DNA from 3 places in the Selenomonas sp. oral taxon 138 str. F0429 genome. Region 3 is predicted to be linked to each of the others. Evidence: riboswitches for the same ligand, from Rfam matches in the RefSeq annotation. Region 3 holds a riboswitch; each other region holds the start of a gene.
The links. Region 3 has a riboswitch for cobalamin ahead of HMPREF9163_RS11180 (TonB-dependent siderophore receptor). Riboswitches for the same ligand answer to the same signal wherever they lie in the genome.

Region 1 (6,483 bases), on a different contig from region 3:
CCGATAAGACCGGCGTTGTTGAGTTTGCACGCGTTCTACACAAGGCAGGCGTAGAGATCGTATCTACGGGGGGAACGATGAAGACGCTACGAGAGGCAGGTATTCCTGTCGTCTATGTCAGCGATGTGACGGGATTCCCGGAGATTATGGACGGCCGCGTCAAGACCCTGCATCCCTTTGTGCATGGAGGAATTCTTGCTGTACGTGGAAATCAGACGCACGAGAAGGCATTGCGCGAGCTGAAGATCACACCGATCGATCTTGTCGCCGTCAACCTCTATCCCTTTAAGGAGACGGTCGCAAATCCCAATGTGACTCTTGCCGAAGCTGTCGAACAGATCGACATTGGCGGGCCCGCGATGATCCGCGCGGCGGCGAAGAATTTCAAATTTGTCACCGTAATCACAAATCCGGAACGCTACGCAGAGATTGCCGAGAAGATTCAGAAGGACGGCGCTGTCGACGGTATGACGCGCATGCGGCTTGCCCATGAGGCGTTTGCACATACGGCGGATTATGACAGTGCCATCAATGCCTATCTTTCGCAGCAGCTAGAAAAATGAGGAACGCAACGTGAATATTCTCGTAATCGGATCGGGCGGACGTGAACACACGCTCTTCCAAAAGCTCACAGAAAGCCCGCAGGCGGACAAAGTCTATGCGATCCCCGGAAACCCCGGCATGGGAGAGATGACAGACATCTCTGTGGAGGATAATGCAGCAATTCTTCGTTTTGCCAAGGAGAAGGAGATCGGTCTCGTTGTGGTCGGCCCCGAGGTTCCCCTGATGAACGGGCTTGTAGATGAGCTCGAATCGGCGGGAATCCGCGCCTTCGGGCCTCGTGCCAACGCCGCAGAGATCGAGGGCTCCAAATCCTTTGCGAAGGATCTCATGAAGAAGTACGGCATCCCGACAGCACGCTATGAAGTCTTCACGGAGGCAGAGCCTGCACGTGCATACATCCGTCGTGAAGGTGCGCCGATTGTCGTCAAGGCAGATGGTCTTGCGGCAGGGAAGGGCGTCATTGTCGCCATGAGTGAGCAGGAGGCGCTTGACGCCGTGAATGCAATCATGGAGGACAACTCCTTTGGAGATGCGGGGGCTCGTGTTGTCATCGAGGAATTCATGGAAGGGGAGGAGGCATCCCTTCTCGCTTTCACAGATGGAAAAACCATTCGTCCCATGATCAGCGCACAGGATCACAAGCGCGCTTTTGACGGTGACAAGGGTCCCAATACAGGCGGTATGGGAACCTATGCACCTGCACCGGTCATGACGCCTGAGATGATTGATCGTGCAACTGAGGAGATTCTAAAGCCGACGATTGCCGCCATGGCAAAGGAAGTGCGGCCCTATAGCGGATGCCTCTATCTCGGTCTCATGATTACGGAAAAAGGACCGAAGGTGGTGGAGTTCAACGCCCGCTTCGGCGATCCCGAAACACAGGTTGTCCTGCCGCTTTTGGATGGGGATCTCGTACAGATTATGTGTGCCTGTGCCGACGGCACGCTTGCAGATGTGCCGATTCACTGGAAGGATGGCGCGGCTGTCTGTGTTGTTCTGGCAGCGGGCGGCTATCCCGCATCCTACGAAAAAGGGAACGAGATTCACGGGATTGCAGATGCCGAGAAAACAGGGGCGCTTGTCTTCCATGCAGGAACAGCAGAGAAGGAAGGCAAACTCGTCACAAACGGCGGACGCGTACTCGGCGTTGTCGGTATGGGCGAGGACATTGCATCTGCTGTGCATTCTGCCTATGCGGCAGTGGAGAAAATCTCCTTCAAGGACGCGTACTATCGCAAAGACATTGCACATCGCGCGCTGCATCGCTAAAAAAGGACTTCTGTCGAATTTGCTCGGCAGAAGTTCTTTTTTAGTGGTAATTATTTTATAGATGATCGCGCAGCATTGCACCGACTGAATCGTAGACCGCACGCGCCGCCTCGTGCATAAACGGCTGGGCGCGGCGCACGGTATAGCCGCCATATTTTTCGATCATCGCGAGATCGTTGCGGGTCATCTCCGATGATGAACAGATCGTGCGCCTCCCAGCCCATATGACGGACAAAATCTGCAATGCCCATACTTTTATTCACGCCTGCACGATTGAGATCAAGAAATTGGCGATTCATATTTCCCGTAAATATGTTCGGGAAATCCGAATCAATCGCTGCAAAAGCCGCAAGAGTTTCTTCTCGGTCACGGAATCGCATCCCCATCTGGACAACATCCTTGAGACGTAGAGCCTCCTCTATTGTATTCAGCGGCGTAAGATAGGAGGGTGGGACGTCCGTGCGCAGACGGTAGGTATAGGCACGCTCAGGCGTAAAAAATAACATGCCGTCCGTATAGCTGCGAACGTGTTCCGAGCGGAAAAAGTCTCTCATTACCTCGCAGGAGAGCGGTGTAGAAATAAGGGGCGTACCATCTGTATAATGAATTGTCGCGCCGTTGCAGCAGATATAGAAATCTACAGGAATGTTATGTGCTCGCGTCTCCATCGCGATTAGGCTATAATCCCGCCCCGTCACAATGCCGAATTTATTTCCCGCACTGCGCCAGTCATGAATGGCTGTGATCGTCTCTGCAGCAACGCCTTCATGAGGAACAGATAGTGTGCCATCATAATCACTGAATGCTATTTTCATAGACTTTCTCCCTCCGATTGATCCTCCATATTCCCGCTAAGACCAAACTACAGTATTTCAGGTCACTTGTCAATTCATATTCATATATGGTTGACAAGAATTATCATTGTGTGATAGTTTGTTGACTTGGAATCATGGGAAAATATGGGGGATAATATTGTGCTGACATCCTACGACAGGAATTATTTACGGATTGGTCTGCCCGCAGCGCTCGAGGGCGTGCTTATGATCTTCCTCAGCAATGCGGATATCATCATGGTCGGGACGCTCGGGACAGGGGCGATTGCAGCTGTCAGCATCTTTACGCAGCCGCGCATGATGCTGCTCACCGTTGCACGTTCGGTGGCGGCAGCTGTGACCATCCTGATTGCAGAGCGCTTTGGACAAGACCGACACGATACCTACGGGGATATTTTGAAAAAGACCATGGTCTTAGTCGTCGTTTTTCTTGGACTTGCACATATTGGATTTTTCATCCATCTCGATTCAATCCTGATCTGGATGGGGGCACAGCAGGACTACCTTCCCGACGCGATGATCTACGGCCTCTGGACACTTCCCGCTGTCTTTATCACATCTGTCACGACGCTGATGCAGGCAGTCATGTTTGGACGCGGAGAGTCTATGAGCGTTCTCTCGATCAATATACAGGGGAATGTTGTCAATGTCGTGCTTAACGCACTTTTGATCTTCGGTCTCGGACCGTTCCCGGAGCTTGGCCTACTCGGTGCCGCACTCGGGACAGTCGGTGGGACAATATGGTCGTTCCTTCTGACCGTTCACGTACTCTCTGCGTGGAGGATATTCGATCAGGGCAACTATCGTCTGACACGCGCCTATCTCCGCGAATTTCTCGGCGTATTCGGTGGTATTTTCAGCGAGCAGGGATTTGAACGCATCGGCATGGTCGTATATACACGCATGGTGGCGGAACTTGGAACGATTCCCTATGCAGTACACTCCATTGCGATGAATTTCTGCGATTTCTACTATAATTTCTGCAACGGGATGGGAAAGGCGAGCACCGTGCTTGCAGGGCACAGTCGCGATCAGAACAAGACCGATGAATGGCGGCGCTATCTGTGGACGGGAATGCGTTGGAGCCTCACCTTCTCTATCGTCGCATTTCTTTTGACCTATGTATTTCGTGCGGAGATCTTTGGAATCTATGCACATGATCCTGAACTTTTCCCGCTCGGCAGCCTTATCATTGCATATGTAGCTGTTGTCAGCTTTCCGGAAGCATATCAGATGGTATGCGCGGGTATTCTGCGCGCCAGCGGTAAGACAACGCAGGTTGCTGCATATTCCTTTATCAGTATAACCGTACTGCGCCCAATCATTACCTATGTATTTCTCTACGAACTGCATATGGGACTAGAGGGTGCATGGCTGTCACTGGCACTCGATCAGAGTATGCGGGCTGCCTGTGCTGCCGTACTCCTGCGTAAGGTATATCATAAAAGACATTCAGATCATGCATTGAATCCATGTTAATAAAGAATAGTTGTAAATTACTGAGGACTTATGGACTATTCTAATAAAACAATCTGAAATAGATGTCTTGACAAGCATATCCAATACAGATATACTATGACAGAAGTTTTCTTAAAAACTGAATAGGATACGTTGCGAGTGTCGGCGGCTGATATATACTTTTGATACAGTCTGCTGAGCGATGAGAGGAAAACGCGTGCAATGCCCGTGCTGTCCCGCAGCCGTAAATAGGGAGCATTCTTCCACAGGCATGGAGCCTGTGCCTGTAAAGTCACTGGAATAAAATCCGGGAAGGCGGAAGAATGCAGCGATCTATGAGCCGGAAAGCCTGCTCGCAATAAGATTCATTGATGGACTCACGAGAGATGGGGAGATGGATGCACGATTTTCAGCACTGGGGGAGTGTTGCAAGGTCGTTGTTTTTTGTGTGCATTCTTCTGCCTGTCTCAAAAAGAGACAGGCAGTTTTATTTTGCAAATGACAACAAAGGAGTTGGGGAGTTGAGTGCAAAAGCAATCCTGATGCGTCTGGGGCAGATGATCATTACCTTGCTGGGGGTCAGTTTTCTGACGTTCAGTCTGACATTCATTGCACCGGGCGATCCTGTGGATGCGATTCTCGAAACCGGCGATACGATTGTATCACAAGAGACGATCGAGCGTACTCGTCACGAGTTGGGGTTGGATCGACCGTTCCACGAACAGTATCTCAGTTGGCTGAACGGTGTGGTACACGGGGATATGGGTCGTTCCTACTCGGCAAAAATGCCAGTGCAGGAAAAACTGCTGCAGAATCTTCCAGGAACACTGCTGCTTGCAGGCACGGCGGTGGTGATGATGCTTTTGATCTCCATTCCGGCAGGGGTGATTTCGGCACTGTACCGGAATCGATGGCCAGATCAAGTCATACGATTCTTCACCTTTCTCGGTGTCTCCATGCCGAGCTTCTGGGTAGGACTTATTCTGCTCTATGTGTTCGGTCTGAAGTTAGGGCTTTTCCCGATTGCAGGCGGAGAAGTCAGCCTTGATCGTATGGTTCTCCCTGCCTTTACACTTGCCATCCTGCTGTCGTCGAAGTATACGCGGCAGGTACGTACAGCAGTGCTTGAGGAGCTCGGACAGGACTACGTTACAGGTCTCAAGGCACGCGGCATGTCGATGCAGCGCATCCTCTGGCGGCACGTTCTGCCGAATGCATTCCTGCCGCTCATCACACTGCTTGGCCTTGCCATTGGCTGGCTGCTCGGCGGCGTTGCCGTCATTGAGATTGTCTTTTCGTGGCCGGGCATCGGACGTGTTGCTGTGCGTGCGATCGAAATGCGCGACTACCCGCTCCTGCAGGGCTTTGTTCTCTGGATTGCAACGCTCTATATGTTTGTGAATCTCATCGTTGATATATCCTATGCCTATCTTGATCCAAGACTTAGGAAGGGGGCGAAAGCATGACGCGGGATCAACTGCTGTTTCGTATCTATACAGGCATCATCCTGCTGATTGTGCTTGTCGCTATCTGTGCGTCGCTGATCTCATCGTACGATCCGTATGAGTCGCAGATTCAGAATTCACTTCTGCCGCCATCCGCTGAGCATTACTTCGGCACAGACAAGCTCGGACGCGATATCTTTACGCGTATCCTCTATGGTGCACGCATCTCGATCACGATGGCACTGATCGTTGTGATTATTTCGGGTGGTCTTGGGACATTGATCGGCGTGATCTCTGCCTATGTCGGCGGCAAGGTTGACAATGCCATCATGCGTCTGACCGACGTGTTCCTTGCATTTCCGGGCATTGTGCTTGCCATTGCGATTGCAGGTGTGCTCGGCGGCAGTGCAGTCAACGCAGTTCTCGCCGTTGTTATCGTGGGTTGGACAAAGTATGCGCGTCTTGCGCGCAGCCTGACCCTCAAGGTAAAACAGCAGGACTATCTTTCTGCAGCGATTACGAGCGGAACACGCCCGATTGCGATGATTCGTCGGCATATCCTGCCGAATATCATACCGATTATCATTGTGACCGCCGCACTCGACATCGGCGCACTCATGATGGAGCTCGCAGGTCTCTCCTTCCTCGGATTTGGTGCACAGCCGCCGACACCGGAGTGGGGACTCATGCTGAATGAGGGACGTCAGTTGATTCAGACGGCACCCTGGCTTATGATTTTCCCAGGACTTGCAATTGCTTCTGTGGTTGCAATCTTTAATCTATGGGGAGATAGTCTGCGGGATATTATGGACCCGCGCAAGGCAAATTAAAGGAGGAAAAAATGGGAAAGAAAAAAAGATGGCTGACAGCACTGCTCACAGGCTGTATGGCAGCTGCACTTCTGACGGGCTGCG
Region 2 (6,483 bases), on a different contig from region 3:
GGCTCAGCACCATCATGCGCAGCGGATTCATCTTCATCGCCCTACTTCACGTCTGCAAAGCGCTCGGGGTACACCGCGCGCGCCAGCTCATAGACGCACTCGATCGCATTCTGCCCCGCGCTGTAGCGGTAGGTATCGGGCACGGCGTAGAGATGATTCTCCCGCACCGCCTTCACATGCATGAACAGAGGGTCACTGCGGAGCTTCGCACGGAACTCCTCCGTCTTTTCCCCCTCTGCACTCCATGTCGGCAGCAGAAAAACATCGGGATCGAGCGCGACAATCTGCTCCATTGAGACGGGTGTATCTGCTGTCAGCCCGACCATTGCGGCACCGTTACGCAGCGAGGCATGGCGGCACATATCGTCAAAGAGCCCGTCCTTCTGCCCGAACACGCCACTGAACGCAAACGCGACGACGATGGGGCGCTCCGCCTCGGGGATGTCCCCAACACGGCGCTCCACATCCGCGAGGCGCGCGCGCTTTTCGGCGATGAGTGCTGCGGCATTCTCCTCCTGTCCGACGAGCCTGCCAACCTCCTCAATGCGCGTAAAGATCCCCTCGACACGCTTCGGCGTGCGCGAGGCATAGACCGTCAGCCCAAGATCACGCAGGCTCTCCACGAGCTCCTTCGGCACACCGTCCGTGGTAAAGACGAGATCGGGATGAAGTGCAAGGACGCGCTCCGGACTCCGATCTTTGAGTTTCACGGGAACCGCCTTTGCCGCCTCCGTCATGGAGGAGAGTCCGGGATCATCCGCATAGGCAGTGAGTGCTGCAATCTGCTCGGGCGGTGCAATGGCGAGCAGGATCTCATCCGTCGCAAGGCCAAGCGAGACGACGCGCTGCGGCTTTTCCCGCAGGACGACCTCCACCCCCATGCCATCCGTTCCGCGATAAAACACAGATGGCTCTGCCGCATTCTGCCCCTCCCCCGCACAGCCGGAAAGAATACCGGCTGCAAGGAGGAACAGGAAAAGCGTACAGAGCTGCACATTAGAACGCATGCGTATAGGTCAGGCGGAAGTTGCGCCCGAGATCGAGGTTGCCGTAACGGTTGGAGTAGTTCTCACGGTTCAGCAGATTGTAGATGCCGAGAGAGACCACATCGTCTTTGCCCGCCGTGTAGATCAGGTTCATATTGAGCTGAATCTTATCGGGCACATCCTGCGCAGCGCCGAAGCTTTGCGCAATGTACTCACGATCACCAAGATATTTGAGGTTCAGATTTCCCTGCCATTTTGCCATCTGATAGTCGAGACGCACAAGACCTTGGAGACGCGCAGCATCCTGGATCCAAGCCTTATTCGTCCCGTTCGGATTCTGTATCTCCGGATTGGAAACGCTGCCGCCCAGTGTCAGACTCCATGTATCATTAAACCGTTTCGCATACTCAAGCTCAATCCCCGTATTACGGAACTGTCCCGTATTGACCGCATAGTGCTGGTTGGTCGCTGTATCAAGCCGCCATCCGATCTTATTCTTCATATCCATATGGTAAACTGCGGCTTTCCACGTATCGTTTCCACGCCGAATCTTGACGCCTGTCTCATAGGTCCAGCCGCTCTCAGGTTTTAAGCCGGTCGGATTGAAATTCTTATAACTGAAGCTGTCATCCACGGTCGGCATCTGGAACGCCTTACCGATGTTGATGTACCACGCCGTATTGCGGTCAAATTTATACTCTGTCTGGAACTGAGGCATCAGGACGCGCTGATCTTCCTCGGGGTCATTGATGAACTCCCCCCGCAGACCGAGTGTAAAGTTAAACTGCGGCGTAAACTGCTTGCTGTACGAGGCATAAAGGGAGTTCCCTGTACGGACGGCAGTACGCTTCTTCGCAGGTTTATCAATCGCCTCACGCTTATAGGAATACCCCAACACCATGGAGCCGTTTCCCATTTTCCAAGTCTTCTGTACATCGAGGATTTGCCCATCCATCGTCGCATTGCCGTCTGTCTTCTTGTTTGCAAGATAATCAAAACCATCTACCTTGCGATAGTTGTATCCAAGAACAGCATGAATTCCATTATCTTTGCCCTGATATACAAGACTTGCCGTATGGCGGAGGTCATTGTAGCGGTAGTTGTACTTCGTCCCCGTCGGAACAAGACTATTCCCTGATTTCTTGTATTGAACCCCGCCACGTGTAATATCTCCCTCCATATAATTGTAGTTGAGGGAGAGTTCATCTGTCAGCTGCGCAATCACGCCAACACGGCTCTTTTTTCCCTTGCCGACCCACCAGTCAACCCAGGAAATCTTATCAATGCCAAACCCGTTGGAGTGCGGGAGATCCTTCGACCATTCGCGGCTCACATCCACGATAATACGGTCACCTGTATAGGTTGCCTCACTTTTCTTGAAATAATTTCCGACGGTTTGGCTGAGTTGGAACTCTGATTCTTCCGGCTTTGGCTGCTTCAGAATGATATTGACGACACCGCCCATTGCCTCGGCACCATAAAGTGTCGATGCTGCACCATTGACGATCTCGATGCGCTCAACCATTGATGCAGGGATGTTCTCTGTACTCGGATAGTTCTTGAGGTTCATTGGAACGCCGTTCACCATGACGAGCGTACCGCGGTCATAGCCACGAAGTGTAATACGGCCTGCGGCTAAGCCGAAATCCTGCCCCGCATCGCCGTAAGATGTACTCGTCGAACCAATCTGCTGATCGATCGCCTCGAAGACGTTGCGATAGCCCGCCTTTTCAATCTCCTTCGCCATGATGATCGTTGTTGTTGCCGGCGTATCGAGATCACGCTTCTCGCGTCGTTGTGCTGTCACAACAGTATCGGCGAGCGCGTGCGCATCTCCCTGCTCGTTTGACGTCTGCTCCGCAGCGTATGCCGTTCCAACAAAACTTACTCCCGCAAATGCCGCAAGCACCGCTAGTGTCCACTTCTTCTCTCTTGTCATATCCTTTGTCACCTTTCTTGTGAAGTGCTCTCCATGCACCATAATCATATTTTGAAAACTTTTAGGTATAGAGGAAAACGAAAAGCCCCTTCCTGCAACAGCAGAAAAGGGCTCATAGGCTCTCAATCAAAGGGGCTCAAAGCGGCGTAACAGCACGCAAATCCCCATCCCCATCACTCGCAGGTCAAACGGCGATTGTCAATCAGGCAGTTCTCCTGGCTCCAGTTCATCGCAGACCTGCGCCTTCCCAAGGGAACTCCCCCAGTGACGTTCTCGGAAATAACAGCGCATTTCCATGCAGGCTTGCTCACTGATACAGTGGCGGGACCGCTCCGGCTTGTGGTGATGACTCCTTACCGGATTTTCTATTAAACACAAAGTACCTGATCCAATTCCTATAAAGTTTTCGTAAGGCTTTGGTAAAGATAACATTGGAAGAAGTACTTGTCAATACGAGAAAAAGATATTTTACGAATTCTCTCACATCCCAGTACTTTTTCAAATTTATTTTTCCAGCAGATAGAGATAGTCGCCGTACCCCTCTGCCTCCATGTCCTCCTTTGGGATGAAGCGCAGAGAGGCGCTGTTGATGCAGTAGCGCAGACCGCCCGTCGCGGCAGGGCCGTCGTCAAAGACATGCCCGAGATGCGCGCCGCTGCCCGCCGCCGTGACCTCCGTGCGCACCATGCCGTAGGAGCGATCCTCATGTGCGGCGATAAGGCTGCTGTCGATGGGGCGCGAGAATGCTGGCCAGCCGCACCCCGAGTCGTATTTATCCGCAGAGATGAAGAGCGGCTCACCCGTCGTGATGTCACAGTAAATGCCCTCACGGAATTCGTGATCGTATTCGTTGCGGAAGGCAGGCTCTGTCGCCTTCTGCTGCGTGACGGCATACTGCATTCCCGTCAGGCGTGCCTTCAGCTCCTCGTCCGATGGTTTTGCAAATGTGCGCATGGGTTTCGCCTCCGCTGCCCGCTCTGCCGCCGCGCGTTTTTCACGCATCTGCGCGATGAGTGCAGGCGAGATGTGACAGTAGCCATTCGGGTGCTTCACGAGGTATTCCTGATGATCGTCCTCGGCACGGTAGAAATTCACAATCGGCCCCATCTCTATCGCGATTGGCTTTCCAATGCGCTGCTGCAGAGCCTCGAGCGAGGAGCGAATCACAGCGGCATCGTGACTCTCCGCTCCATCCGCATTTGGCACGTAGTAAATGCCTGAACGGTACTGCCGCCCGATGTCGTTGCCCTGCCGATCCTTTGCCGTCGGGTCGATGGAGTCATAGAATGCCGTGAGGAGTTCATCGAGGCTGACCTTCCGCGGATCGTAGACGATATGCACCGTCTCCGCATGACCGCTGCCGCTGCATACCTCGCGGTAGGACGGATGCGCAGTTGCACCGTTCGCATAGCCGCTCTCCGCCGAGACGACGCCGTACACAAGGCTCGTATACAGCTCTGTCCCCCAGAAGCAGCCACCCGCGAGATAGATTTCCTTCTGACCGTCCGTCGGCATATGCTCCTGCACGATCTCGTGCGGCATCTCCGCCGAGGATACTGCAGGCGAACCGCAGCCGCCGAGACAGGCGACAAGACCAAGCGCGCAGATGTTTTGTAACGATGGGATTTTCATGATATTTCTCCTATGTATGTATCAATATTACGCCTCAATCTCTCCCGCCGGCGGCAGCTGCCAGTTGATCGGCGTCTCGCCCGCCTGCACGAGAAAATCGTTAACGCGCGAGAAGGGGTGGCTGCCGAAGAAGCCGCGATGCGCCGAGAGGGGGCTTGGATGCGGCGACTCGACGATGAGGTGGCGTGGATTCGTGATGAGGCTGCGCTTGCGGCGTGCGGGACTGCCCCAGAGGATGAAAGCGAGCGGACGCTCGCGTGCTCCGAGGAGGCGGATGATGTGATCGGTGAACCGCTCCCATCCGTGCCCCGCATGAGACGCTGCGGAGTGCGCGCGCACGGTGAGCACGGTGTTCAGCAGGAGCACGCCCTGCTTCGCCCACGGAATGAGGCAGCCATGCGAAGGCAGTGCAATGCTGAGATCATCCTGCAGTTCCTTGTAGATGTTGAGCAGCGACGGCGGCGGATCGATGCCGACCTGCACGGAGAACGACAGTCCATGCGCCTGTCCGTCCCCATGATACGGATCCTGTCCGAGAATAACGACCTTCGTATCCGCAAAGCTCGTGTAGTGCAGCGCATTGAAGATCGCAAACATATCGGGGTACACGCGCCGCGTGCGGTACTCGCCGATCAGGAACTCCCGCAGCTCCCGATAGTAGGGCTGTGCCATTTCATCAGCGAGAAGTTCCTGCCAGTCGTTGTGAAAGATTTCCTTTGCCATGCTAAACTCTCTCGTAAATTTCAAAAATACAGTCTTCTCTGCGCCGACATCCTGTACGCACAAAGTCCGTCAGCGACGGCAAAAAGACATCCGCCACATACGTGCCCGCAAGACGCGTCACATACGCGCGATGCACATAGGGCAGGAGCAGACGATAGCATTCCTCGCCGCCAATTGCAAAGATCAGACGCTCCGCATCATACACGAGCCGTCCGAGCAGCGTCCACAACGCCGCAAGATCGTGCACAATATGAAAGCCATCCGCCCGCATAAGCGTCCGCGAGAGAACGATATTCTCCCGCCCTGTGAGTGGCTGCCGCCCCGGCAGACTCTCCATCGTGCGCCGCCCCATGATGACAATGCCGCCCATCGTCGTCTCGCGAAAATGTGCCATATCTTCCGCACAGTGCGTGAGCAGCTGTCCGTTTCGTCCGATACCGCCTGCCTCGTCGCATGCAGCCATGAGCATGAGCGGATACGGTACGGAGAGCTCGGGGACACGTACGATGCCCGTACGGTCGATTTCATCATAATATGAGGCGATGAATTTTTTATGAATGCGGAGCGCGGGCGCAATCTCATGGAGCGGAACGAGCACAAAGGCACGCTGCGTCAGATAGGGATGCGGCAGGATCAGACGCTCCTCCGCACAGGTCAGCCCCTCGATATGCAGGATGTCGAGGTCGATCGTGCGCGCACCCCAGTGCTCATGACGGACGCGCCCAAGCTCCTGCTCAATCCGTTGGAGATCGGCAAGGAGTTCATACGGCGTACCGTCAAACACAATGCGCGCCGCCGCATTCAGAAAGGGTGGCTGATCGGTCTTGCCCCACGGCGGCGTTTCGTAGAACGCAGAGACTCGCTCCACATTTACAGAAGGAAGCTCCGCCACGCGCCGCAATGCCGCGCGCATCGTCTCCCCGCGATCGCCGAGATTTGCCCCGAGCCCAATATAGGCAGTCCGTCTCACGTCTCTTCGCGCTCCCGCGTGATGGAGACGCCCACGTCCGAAAATATCCCCGGAATCGGCGCCGCCGGCTTGTGTACGGTAATACGGATGCTCTGAATCGTGGAGAATGCCGCGAGCACCCTGCCCGCGATGTCCTCGGCAAGCGATTCGATCAGCTTCTTCGTCTCGCCCTCGATGGTCTTGCGCACAATCTCATAGACCTCGGCATAGTTCACCGTCTCCGCAAGACTGTC
Region 3 (6,483 bases):
TCTCATACGCCTGATTGGTCAAATTCACAACAGAGGCATACAGAGTTAAATCTTTCTGAATCGCATAATTGATATTGAAATCAAGAACAAGCGCACGCCTGCTGGTATACGCCATTGTATTGCAGCCCGTATACCAAGTCCCCGTCAATGCCGTATACAGCTTTCCGTTCTCATACGCAAGATCTGCTGTGTAGGTATTAGCAGGACGCAGCTTATTGATAACAGAATTAACATTTCCATCTGCCCATTTCAGTTCAGGATCGAAGGTCATTCCATCCTTTGCCGAAAATTTGTCAAAGGCATGGGAATATCCTGCCGTAAGTGTCAAATGCGGACTAAATCGATGCTGCAGCGAAAGGTTGATCGATTTCTTGACTTCCTTCGCATTGACAAATTTGAGCTTAAAATCACTGGCTGCCCGATCCCAAACACTGTATCGTACAACTGCATTGCTCATGCGTGTATAGTCATAATGGAGAGAGGCTGTCGTATTTGGCGAAAAATCGTGCCGCACGCCGAGCGTCCACACATCTCCCTTCTCATCCTGCAGATTGGCAGCATCCGCTCCATTCGTCGCCGTATAGTCATTCGGTTTGAGCGGTCTGTGTACGCGGCTGTACCCGAAATATGCGCTCGTATCTTTATCAAACCGATACTGCGTATTGAGGGACGGTGTAATCGTGTTGGACGAGGCACCGCCGATGCTGTGAACCCCATCTTGCGATACGTGGCTGACATCACTGTAATGCGCGAAGCGAAGAGATGGTGTCAGCTCCCATTTATCTGAAAGCAGTATTTTATCCTGAATGTAGCCAAGAACAGAATCGCGTTTAACACGCGAGACCTTCCCCGTTCTCACCTGTGTATTGTAGTATTTTGAATTATCATAGGTCCACGAAGTAAGAACATCATGTTTCCCATAGGATTTGCCAAGTTGGAACTGAAGTCCTTTATTTTCCAGATGGTGATACCATGAGCGATGGTCTCGGCCGCGATAATTCGCTCTCCCCCATTCAAACCATTCAGGCGTATCTGGTACGGGCGAATCCTCCTTATCCCCTGCTCCAAACGACCCCCAATAGCGTTCATGCTGTTCGTAGTACCGAACAAAACTCTCCATGCCGTTATCTCTATGGAACGTATAGGTCAGATCAAGATTGTTCTTGTTGTAGGCGTTATAGGCACCGGTCACCGCCCACATATACCACAGCGTCCGATAGCCCGGATTTTTTATATCGCCGTATTTATCATTATGGAAATAATCATTCTTGATGCGGTTCCAATCTGCTGCATTAAAGTACTTGTGATCAGGCGCCGTAAGAGGATAATCCGCATCGCTCTGCATATGGTTGAATGCAGCCCTCAACGAATGGGTAGTATCGAAATCATAGTCCACACGGAGATTGAACGTCTCCTCCTTGTAGCCCGTATTCACATAGGTATAGGTATTGCCGCTAAGACCATCCTTATATTTTGCATCCCCACCCATTTCACGCCCGAGCGTAAAGAAATATTTCAGCTTCCCTTGATCCGTGCTCCCCGCATAGTTCAACTTATAATTATGCCGGTTCCACGAACCGGTTGACAGATCAAGCGACCCATAGGATTTATCCGTCCCCTTGCGTGTAATGATATTGATAACGCCGCCGGTAGCATCCGATCCGTAAAATGATGCACCCGGTCCTTTGATCACCTCTATTTTTTCGATGTTATCAATATTTGTAACCTGATTGATGTCCGTGACTGCCTTCGAGCCGCTCGTTGAACGTCCGGAGACAACGTTGCCTACAGAGTTATCCATGCGGCGCCCATCCACGAGTACAACAACGCGATCATCTCCGTTGATCGTCACAATATTATGCGTCTGCGTATACCCATACTCACCCCCGCGATACCCCGGCGTCTTGATCTGTACGCCCGGCACTTGCCGCAGCGCATCGCTGAGCTGATCGTAATGCCGCTTTTCCAGCGTATCACGGTCAATGACGTTCACATCACCGCCCGTGCGATAGTAGGACTGCTCCGTCATCACATTGCCGAAAGGATCTTTCATATTCCCTTCGACATCAATATCCTTTGTCGCATATGTTTTCTTGACTGTTTCCTCAGCGGGCACAGTCGACTCTGCGTCCTGAGCATAAACATCTGTGCCTCCCGTCAGCATCGTCGAAATTAAGATACCCAGTACAGTACCCTTTCGCATCTTCTTTTGCATGTGCTTACTCTCCTTTGCAAAAAACATTTGATACGGCGGTACATCATAGAAAACAATGTTCAAATACGGGCGTTATTCCCGTATTCACATTTTGTTTCCAAAATGTCAATAGGATTGATGCATCGTCAAATAGAGCACAAGAAAGGCACACCGTAAAAAGCAAACAAAAAGCCTTCTTGCTCCCCACAGCAAAAAAGCACACGAAACACATAAAAATAATCGCGCCTTCCTGTCTCTCGCAGGGACGATACAGCGTTCCAATCGGGCAGTTCTTCTGGCTCTGCTTCCTCGTCTTCTCCGCCTTCCCAGTTTCCCAGTGACGTATTGGAGTTGACTCTGCATTACAGCTGCGGGACAGCGCAGGTCTTTCACCTGCTTCTCTATAAAGTGCGATGCACACCCGATCGGCAAAGTATTCAATTGTGATTTAATTCCCAAAATCTTTCCGTAGATTATCATAGAATAAACAAAACGTCAAGGGATTTTAATCGAAATCACTGTCTTTTACATAGAATTACTATTGGTAATCGTATTCCATACTGTTAATCATATCACTTGCTATTTTATATGCAGATATCGCCCTCCTCACTGTAAACGCGAACGAAAGGGTGCAGATCACATTTCGAAAATCATCAAAGATCTCAATTGTAAATGCCATTGATTCACTGCTGTATAATTTAGAAAATACGGGTTGACAGAGTGCTTGTTCATCTGTTATAATTCGTTTTGTCGTTTGGACATGAACGGCGAAAAATGGGGTTATAGCTCAGTTGGTTAGAGTGTCTCGTTGACATCGAGGAGGTCACAAGTTCGAATCTTGTTAACCCCACCATTTGTTTTCTCATCCGCATGTGTGCGGATTTTTTTATCTCAGGCTCACTTAGCTCAGTTGGTAGAGCATCTCCGTCACATGGAGGGGGTCGGGGGTTCGAATCCCTCAGTGAGCACCATGTATGTATCTGATGCCGTCCTATGTGGGCGGTTTTTTCGTATATATGCAGGAGTATGCCATGAGCAAAGAAAACGCTGCCCAAATTCTCGCCGAGACCAGTCTCGCGCAGGGTATGAACGAGGAGGATGTAGCGGAGCTGCTTGCCTCCAGTGACGTGGCGCTGCGCTCCTACCCGAAGGGCGCAGTCATTTTCCACGACGGGGATCTCCCTCACTCGCTTTACATTCTGCTCGAGGGCGAGGTGCACATCCTCAAGGACACGTACTCAGGACGGCAGATCTTCATCTCGGAGATCGACCGCCCCGGCGATATGTTCGGCGAGGTCTACGAGGTGCTGAAACGCCCATACGATATGTACGTGCGTGCTGTGACAAAGGTAAAGCTGCTCGAGGTATCAAGCCACCTCTTCACGCTCGATGTCGGCGAGACACCACGCCGCTCTGCACTGATCGTGCAGCGCAACCTCATGAAGATCTTTGCGGGCAAGGCGTATGCAATGCACACAAAGCTGAAAATTCTCGCGAGCGGCACGCTGCGTGAGAAGATTGTCCGCTACCTCTTCCCTCATATTGACGAAAAAGGGCAGATTGCACTTAAGGTAAGCCGTGAGTTCATTGCCGCCTATCTCGCTGTCAGCCGCCCTTCCCTCTCGCGCGAGCTGAGCGCGATGCAGCGCGAGGGTATCATCGAGGCGACGGGGCGCAGTATACGGATTTTGGATATGGAACAATTCGAGGAGTATCTGTAACCTGCCCCCTCCATTCAAATATCTTTCCCCAACACAAAAGCAGAGCTGCCGTACCATTTCGTACAGCAGCTCTGCTTTTTATGTAAATGTTGTAGGAATCAATGTCATCGTGCGCCGCACGTCCCCGTCGAGACGCTGCAGTCTTCGTCACGGTTTGTGAAGCCCATCTCTTGGATGAGTTCCATATCCTCGGCGATGGTTGTCCCCGATGTCGTGAGCATATTGCCCGTGATGGATGCGGACGCACCCGCGCGAAACGCCGTCGCTCCGTTCTCGGGAAGGAGCTTGCGCCCTGCGCCAAGGCGGATGTTCGCCGTTGGATTGATGAAGCGGAAAATCGCAATCGTTCTGAGAATATCCTCGCCCGAGAGAGGCGCGAGATGTTCGAGCGGCGTGCCCGGAATTGCCATGAGCGAGTTCAGCGGGATGGACTCGATGCCGAGCTCCTGCAGTGCGAATGCCATGTCGAAGCGATCCTCCCACGTCTCCCCCATGCCGATGATACCGCCTGAGCAGACGCAGAGCCCCTCCGCCTGTGCCGCCTTGATCGTGCGAATGCGGTCGGCGTAGCTGTGCGTCGTGCAGATCTCGGGGAAGTAGCGCTCCGAGGTCTCGATGTTGTGATGATAGCTCGTCACACCTGCCTCGCGCAGGCGACGGAACTGACTGCGCGTGAGCAGCCCGTGCGAGGCACAGAGGTCGATGGAAAGCGTGCGGCGCATCTCCTTGTAGGCATCCAGTGCCTGCTCAAACTCCGTCCCCGAGAGCGCCCCGCCCGACGTAACGATGGAGAAACGGTTCGCACCCGCGTCCTGATTCGCCTTTGCATGCGCAATCAGATCCGTCTGTGCCATAAAGCCATAGGTGTCAACGCCCGTCTTATGTCGCCCTGCCTGTGCGCAGTACTTGCAGTCCTCTCCGCAGCGGCCGCTGCGTCCGTTGACGATCGTACACAGGTCGATGTGGTTCCCGCAAAAATGCTTTTGGAGGCGGTATGCTCCCTCGCCAAGCTCCTCAACGGGCGTATCCATAAAGATGGAGCGGTCGTCTGCACGGCTGACACGATACCCCGCGATGACCTTCTTCGTCAGTTCGTTGACACGATTTACGCGCATAAAAAAATACCTGCCTTGTCATAGATTATGTTTATGTCATCTATTATAAGGCAGGTTTTTTATTCCGTCAACTAAATATTTAGTTATGGTTTACTTTTTATATGTCAGCAAGCACTCCTGTGAGCAGTGACCGTACACGTTCTTCATGCACACAGACCTCTGCAACGAAATCCGAAAGATAGTCGTAAAAGATTCCCTCGCGCATACAGAGTTCGCGCAGCTCCGTCACAGCATGCTCTGCCGCAATATCATACTCGATGCGATGCAGGAGACGTGCCATCATGTGGCGCGACTCCTGCGAGAAGAACAGCTTGAGGTTCGCCGCAGCCGCCGTACTGCGCGATGCCTGTATGAGCCACGTGCGCGTTATGAGGTCGTCGCTGAAGTTTTGAAAGCCTTCCACAGCCCATGCCTCCCCCGCCGACGGATCGTCGTCGCGCTCCCCCGCAAAGAAGTGGATTTCCTTGTAGAGCGTATCATTGAGGAGACGCACAATCTCGGGCTTTGCGTACAGGTGACGGTCGCCGCGCACGCGGAACTCGCCGTCACGCAGAGCCGCAAGCACGCGATGATAGCGGATGTTGGTGTAGCAGGTGTAGAGGGTTCCCGTTTCTTTGAGCGCACGGTTCAGAGCCATGAGCGCGTCATACGGCTCATAGGCGCACTCAATCGCAAACGCCGAAATGATACGGTCAAACGTCTCCTCCGCAAACGGTAACGTGTCGCGCCGCCAGTCGAAGATGTGCCAGTGCACGCCGAGCGCGGCAACAATCTCATTCTCCGCAATCTCCTCGTATGGCGTAACGGCGTGCATCTCGGCGTACGGGTACATCTCCCGCAGCCGCGCAAGGTGCTCCGAGCCGTCGACGACAAGGATGCAAAGGCGTTCCGCACTCGGTGCAAGGAGTTCAAGCAGCTCCGTCCTCACCGCGAAAAGTCCCCGCGCTCTGCCCAGATGCGTTCGATCGCGTCCGTAACTGCACTGAGGTAGGATGCCCCATCCATCAATGCAGACTTCTCCGCCTCTCCACGCAGTGCTGTACGGCTTGCACGCACGGCAGCAATATCCTCTGCCATCCGCACGGCAAGATTCTCATACGTGCGCGCATCGTCCGCAATCCACTCCGCATGCCCCGCCGCCGTGAGCATGGACGCGCCGAGGCGTGCTGCGTGGGTTTCCCCGCGCATGGTGACGACGGGCACGCCCATGTAGAGCGCCGTTGCCGTCGACGCGCCGCCCGCATACGGGAAGGTATCGAGCGCGATGTCGATGTCCCCGTAGTCCCCGAGGTAGTCCCTTTTTCCCGTCCGCACAAAGATGCGCTTCGCGGGCAGTTTCAGCCCCTCGATCATCTCCAGAATCGTCGTCACGCGCAGCGGGCTGTCCACGGCGGCATCCTGCAGAATCAGCTGTGCCTGCGGCAGCTTTTTCAGAATCCGTCCCCAGACCTTG

Region 1: linked by a shared signal. The riboswitch ahead of nikB (nickel ABC transporter permease) and the one ahead of HMPREF9163_RS11180 (TonB-dependent siderophore receptor) in region 3 are both predicted to bind cobalamin.
Region 2: linked by a shared signal. The riboswitch ahead of HMPREF9163_RS00325 (TonB-dependent siderophore receptor) and the one ahead of HMPREF9163_RS11180 (TonB-dependent siderophore receptor) in region 3 are both predicted to bind cobalamin.

What each region holds. Positions count from the first base shown of each region.
Region 1 covers NZ_KB290930.1:296,785-303,267, reverse strand. Annotated here, with positions in the region: gene HMPREF9163_RS02955 (MGS-like domain protein) at 1-563, shown strand, start outside; gene purD (phosphoribosylamine--glycine ligase) at 574-1,833, shown strand; gene HMPREF9163_RS02945 (HAD hydrolase family protein) at 1,884-2,648, opposite strand; gene HMPREF9163_RS02940 (MATE family efflux transporter) at 2,808-4,145, shown strand; cobalamin riboswitch at 4,265-4,496, shown strand; gene nikB (nickel ABC transporter permease) at 4,667-5,590, shown strand; gene nikC (nickel transporter permease) at 5,587-6,399, shown strand; gene HMPREF9163_RS02925 (ABC transporter substrate-binding protein) at 6,411-6,483, shown strand, end outside.
Region 2 covers NZ_KB290925.1:58,118-64,600, forward strand. Annotated here, with positions in the region: gene HMPREF9163_RS00315 (radical SAM protein) at 1-31, opposite strand, end outside; gene HMPREF9163_RS00320 (ABC transporter substrate-binding protein) at 42-1,007, opposite strand; gene HMPREF9163_RS00325 (TonB-dependent siderophore receptor) at 997-2,925, opposite strand; cobalamin riboswitch at 3,113-3,327, opposite strand; gene msrB (peptide-methionine (R)-S-oxide reductase MsrB) at 3,430-4,557, opposite strand; gene HMPREF9163_RS00335 (uracil-DNA glycosylase) at 4,585-5,280, opposite strand; gene folK (2-amino-4-hydroxy-6-hydroxymethyldihydropteridine diphosphokinase) at 5,282-6,250, opposite strand; gene folB (dihydroneopterin aldolase) at 6,247-6,483, opposite strand, start outside.
Region 3 covers NZ_KB290952.1:252,003-258,485, forward strand. Annotated here, with positions in the region: gene HMPREF9163_RS11180 (TonB-dependent siderophore receptor) at 1-2,215, opposite strand, end outside; cobalamin riboswitch at 2,462-2,634, opposite strand; tRNA gene HMPREF9163_RS11185 (tRNA-Val) at 2,971-3,047, shown strand; tRNA gene HMPREF9163_RS11190 (tRNA-Val) at 3,090-3,165, shown strand; gene HMPREF9163_RS11195 (Crp/Fnr family transcriptional regulator) at 3,226-3,915, shown strand; gene bioB (biotin synthase BioB) at 4,020-5,030, opposite strand; gene HMPREF9163_RS11205 (methyltransferase domain-containing protein) at 5,128-5,958, opposite strand; gene HMPREF9163_RS11210 (hypothetical protein) at 5,955-6,483, opposite strand, start outside.